Regions from separate parts of the Pseudoalteromonas sp. Angola-30 genome, predicted to be linked through region 1. Evidence: riboswitches for the same ligand, from Rfam matches in the RefSeq annotation. Region 1 holds a riboswitch; the other holds the start of a gene.

The links. Region 1 has a riboswitch for cobalamin ahead of PSH54_RS18345 (TonB-dependent receptor domain-containing protein). Riboswitches for the same ligand answer to the same signal wherever they lie in the genome.
Region 2: another riboswitch for cobalamin. It lies ahead of PSH54_RS04425 (ABC transporter ATP-binding protein); the one in region 1 lies ahead of PSH54_RS18345 (TonB-dependent receptor domain-containing protein).

The regions. Positions count from the first base shown of each region.
Region 1 is NZ_JAQREI010000021.1:546-3,012, forward strand. Features, by position in the region: gene PSH54_RS18345 (TonB-dependent receptor domain-containing protein) at 1-1,479, opposite strand, end outside; cobalamin riboswitch at 1,529-1,698, opposite strand; gene PSH54_RS18350 (ABC transporter substrate-binding protein) at 1,766-2,467, opposite strand, start outside.
Region 2 is NZ_JAQREI010000002.1:334,115-336,581, forward strand. Features, by position in the region: gene PSH54_RS04420 (porin) at 1-920, shown strand, start outside; cobalamin riboswitch at 1,019-1,150, shown strand; gene PSH54_RS04425 (ABC transporter ATP-binding protein) at 1,219-2,028, shown strand; gene PSH54_RS04430 (FecCD family ABC transporter permease) at 2,033-2,467, shown strand, end outside.

The sequences.
Region 1 (2,467 bases):
AAAATTAAAGTGGCTATCAAACCCTAAAATTTGTTGTGTAAGGCTAAATTCAACCCCTTCATAGCGAGCTTCGTTTATATTAGCTAACGCAAAGTTTTCATCGTAATCAATTTTATCTTCGATGTCGTTTCTAAAAATTGCAAAATCGACTTGTGCACTGTCAAAATTAACATTTACACCAAGCTCGCGGTTTATTGATTTTTCAGGTTGGAGATCTGGATTACCAAAATTTGGGTAGTATAAATCGTTAAATGTTGGCGCTTTAAAACCTGTGCTTTGACTAATTCTAAATGTTGAATTTTCAGATAAATGATAACCAGCCGCCGCAGTATAGGTTGTTTCATCACCAAACTGTTCATCGTCGTCTTGGCGAAGAGTTAAATTGGCAAGCACAGTGTCGGTGTCGTAATAAGCCCCAACAAACACCGCTAATACATCGCGGCTATCTTCATCAAATGCTTGCGAGCTTTGCGATACATCATCGTTATACCAATTAACGCCGCCGCTAATATTAAGCGCATTTGTTAAGCGGTATTGGCCGCTGTAATCTACTTGCGAGCGCTTAGTAACAAATGTACTGGTTAATGGCCCGCCGGTAAAAGAGTCCACATATGTGCTGTCAGAATCATCGGTTGCAAAAGCAACATCTATAGCATGAGATTGGTTAGTGTAGTTTTTGCTCCACTGCGCCGACAGTTGATAGTTTTTAAAGTCCCCTCTTTCAACCGTGCTCGTAGCCGGGCTAAAGCTGCTATCGTAGTCCGCGTAGCCTTCGCTGTACTGGCCTAGTAGCTTAAAGTTACCGTAGTGTGCATCTGTATAGTTTACTTTAAAGCCTACGTTTTTATTTTCATAGCTGTCGTCATCGGGCGCTATACCTTGTAATGCATCAAAACCATCGGTTTTTTCAAAGCCTGCATTAAATGCGCTAACCACTTCATTTGATTTTACTGAACCTGCAAGCTGATAGTTTTGATAAGCGTTAGAGCCAAATGTGGCATCAAGTGATACATTGCTCGCTTCACGCGTTATTATATTAATAACCCCAGCTAATGCATCTGAGCCATACACAGCTGCACGCGAGCCTTTTATGATCTCGATTCGCTCAATACTATTTAGCGGCACGTTACTTAATGCTTTTTGTCCTAGCGTGGCTGAGCCCGTGCGTACACCATCAATTAAAATTAGCGTATCGCCAGAACCTGTACCACGTAAAGACACGCCCGACGTTTGGCCAAAGCCACCATTAGGATTAATTTGAAAACCCACCTGTGTGCTTAGTAAGGTTGGTAAATCGCGTACATTGCTTGCATCTATTTCGGAGCGTTCAATTACATTAACGCTCGCTAAAACATTTTTTATTGATTGTTCAAATTTATTAGCGGTAACAGTGATTTTTTCAATTGGGCTTTGTGCAGCAGATACAGAAAAAGACAGCGCAGCCGAGATAGCAACGCCAAGAGTTGTTTTATTTAGCATGATGTTCCCTATCTTTGCCCACCGCAAAGATTTAAGTAAGTAAGATTACTTCAAGGCCGGTCTCCGGACTCAGTAAACACATAAATGCGTTAATACTTTACCGTTGCGGGGGCAGTGTTGGGATTGCTTTTGTCATAAAGGCGCACCAACTTCCCGATTATCTCGCTGTTAGTTTTAATACTTTAAACCCTGTATTTAGCAACCAGCAAGCACCTTGAAAATAGGCGGTTATTGTGAGCAGTTTGTTTACAAATGTCAACGGACGTCTATATAGCTAAAGGTTATATTATTTATTTTCAGTAAAGCTGGATGTTACGCCGTATGAACTTAAAAGCGCTGTGATTTTAGGTTTTATTTCAGACGAATTTAAAAGCTTATCCATTTGTTTTACCGTAATTTTACTGCGCGCAGGATTAACTAAAAAATGAGTATCGTATATAGCATCTGGGGTATTACTCTTATAAAGCAGGTTCATATTAAAAATGTTGTTCTTTTTAAAGTATTGATAAGCTATGTTATTTAACACCCCTACATCGGCACGCTTTAATAGCAGCATTTTAACAACGTTAAACTCATCGATTGTTAAACTAACTTGGTGTTCTTCACTTAAATACTGTGCATCGGTTTTAAAATCAGCAAAACGATAGGAATACCCCAATACTCCCGCTTTTGTTAAAGCATGTAAGTCATCGAAATAGCTTTGCTTTTGGGCGTTTTGTGCCAGCGTATACAACTCATTTTTAGCAATAACATAAAAGCTCGTTTCCTGTAAGGCACTTCTTGCTACTTCAGGCACCCATTGCATAGCCATTAAAAACAACATGTCGAATTCCCCCCATTCGACCCACTTTTTGAGCCTTTTTACAGGCAAAGAGTTAAGAGTAAATTTATATTCGCTTTGAGAGTCATTGAGTATTTTTACAAACTCAGGCGCTAACCCTTGCTCTTTTTCGGCATTAATAATAATTGGAAAGTAACCGTCCTCTAC
Region 2 (2,467 bases), on a different contig from region 1:
AATCGAGCTTATGTGTTGCACTAGTAAGTGGTTTATCTTTTAGCGCGTTTGCAGACGTTGATGTATACGGTAAAGCGAATGTTACTGTGCAATCGTCTGATGATGGCGAAGGGTCTTTCACTGAAATTAAAAGTAATGCATCTCGCTTTGGCCTAAAAGGGTCTGAAAAGATTACTGATGGATTAGAAGCGGTTTATAAGTTTGAGTTTCAAGTTGATGTATCTGATGCTGACTCTAAAGGTGATAACGACGACAATATTTCTGCACGTAACCAGTATGTAGGTTTAAAAGGTGCATATGGTCAAGTTGTTGTGGGTCGTAACGATACAGCGCTTAAACAATCGCAAGGTAAGTTAGATTTATTTAATGACCTTGAAGGCGATATTAAAAATGTCTTTAAAGGTGAAAACCGCTTAGGTGATTCAATCACTTATACATCTAAAAGCTACGAAGGCTTTAAAGTACTTGCTACATTTATTGCCGAAGATGACGTAGATGCAGATAACGGTTATTCAATGGCGGTTACTTACGGTGACTCTGCACTTAAAAAGAGTGCGGTATACGCCTCGGTTGCAGCCGATAGCGAAGTAAATGGCTACGATGTAGTGCGTGCGTCAATTCAAGGTAAAGTAGAGAGCTTTAAATTAGGCGCTATGTACCAAACTCAAGAAAAAGTAGACGGTAGCGCAGAAGCTGACGGCTATTTATTAAACGCAGCCTACAGCATGGGTAAAAACACGTTTAAAGTGCAATACCAAGCAATGGACTTTGATGACAGCGACGACAAAACGGCAGTTTCTGTAGGTGTTGATCATAAGTTTAATAAAAACATTAAAGTATTTGGTTTTTACTCAAGCTTTGATATGGACAACAATGTTGACCAAGACTACGTTGGCCTAGGTATGGAATACAAGTTTTAAGCGTTGCTTAAACACTCCCTTTATTAACCGCGCTCTAATGAGCGCGGTTTTTTTTGCTTTAAATTATTTACTTACCCGCCCATAATAGACCCTCATTTGGAATGGGGTGAAATTCCTCAACTATTCCCGTAACTGTAATTAGCATCACGCTTTAAGTCAGATACAAATGAGACATATCAATCAGCATGAGAAGTTCTAGATTGGTATACTTTTTTAACGAGCGGGTAAACTCATTTTTATTGATGCACTAGTCTTTTAGCTGTGTGTTAGTGAGTGCACGCTTTCCAAGGACTCACTTTTGCAAACTACATTAGCGCCAAATACACCCTTATTAAACGTTCAAAATGTGTCGTGGGAAGTCGATGAACACGCCATTTTAAACAATATTAATTTACACATAGCTAAGGGTAAGTTTATTGGGTTAATTGGCCCAAATGGGGCGGGTAAGTCGAGCTTATTGCGCTGTTTGTATCGCTTTAATAAACCCACCGCTGGTAACGTTACCTTTAATCAGCAGGATATTTGGCAGCTTAAAAGTGAAGACTACGCAAAATATGTTGCTGTAGTTCTACAAGAAACGCCTGCGCAATTTAACCTAACATTATTTGATGTGGTTGCCCTTGGGCTTACACCTCATAAATCATTATTTAGCACCACCACCCACAGCGACAAACAAAAAATTACACAGGCAATAAAAACCGTAGGGCTTGAGCAACAGTGTAAGCAAAATTTTGAATCGCTTTCGGGGGGCGAAAAGCAACGTGCATTGATTGCCCGCGCTATAGTGCAGCAACCGCAATTACTCATCATGGATGAGCCAACCAGCCATTTAGATGTTAAATACCAAATACAAGTGATGGAACTGGCAAAATCGCTAGGGGTTACTGTGTTTGCCTCATTTCATGATTTAAATTTAGCAGCCGCTATGTGCGATGAGCTGGTGGTTATTAATAAAGGTAAAATAACACATACAGGTTCGCCTGCGCAGGTACTTAGTGAGGACATGCTAGCGGATGTTTTTGGGGTCTGTGCGCGCGTAACTAGCCACCCTCAGCGCACAGAAAATGGCCAAACTATTCCTCATATTACTTACTTTTATGGCTATTAATTAAATGGATATAACAAAAATAAACCAGTGGACAATATTTATAGCAGCCGTATTAATTGCACTGGGCAGCCTTTTTAGCGCACTGAGTTTTGGCGCCGCAGATACGCCGTTAAGTGATGTGCTCACAGGGGTTTTATCAGCAGGGGAGGGCTCGTTTAACGCGCGTATTATTTATGAGCTTAGGTTACCTCGTACCTTACTTGCATTTATGGCGGGTGCAGGTTTGGCTATTGCAGGACTTATTTTACAAACGGTTACTCGTAACCCGCTCGCTGATCCGTATTTATTTGGCATATCTTCAGGCGCGTCGTTTGGGGTAGTACTGCTTATGGCCGTTGCGGGTATTAGTACAGGGTTTATGTTATCGGCTGCTGCCTTATTAGGGAGCTTTTTAGCAATGGGCTTATTGATACTTATTGCTGGGCGGCAAAAAAGGTCG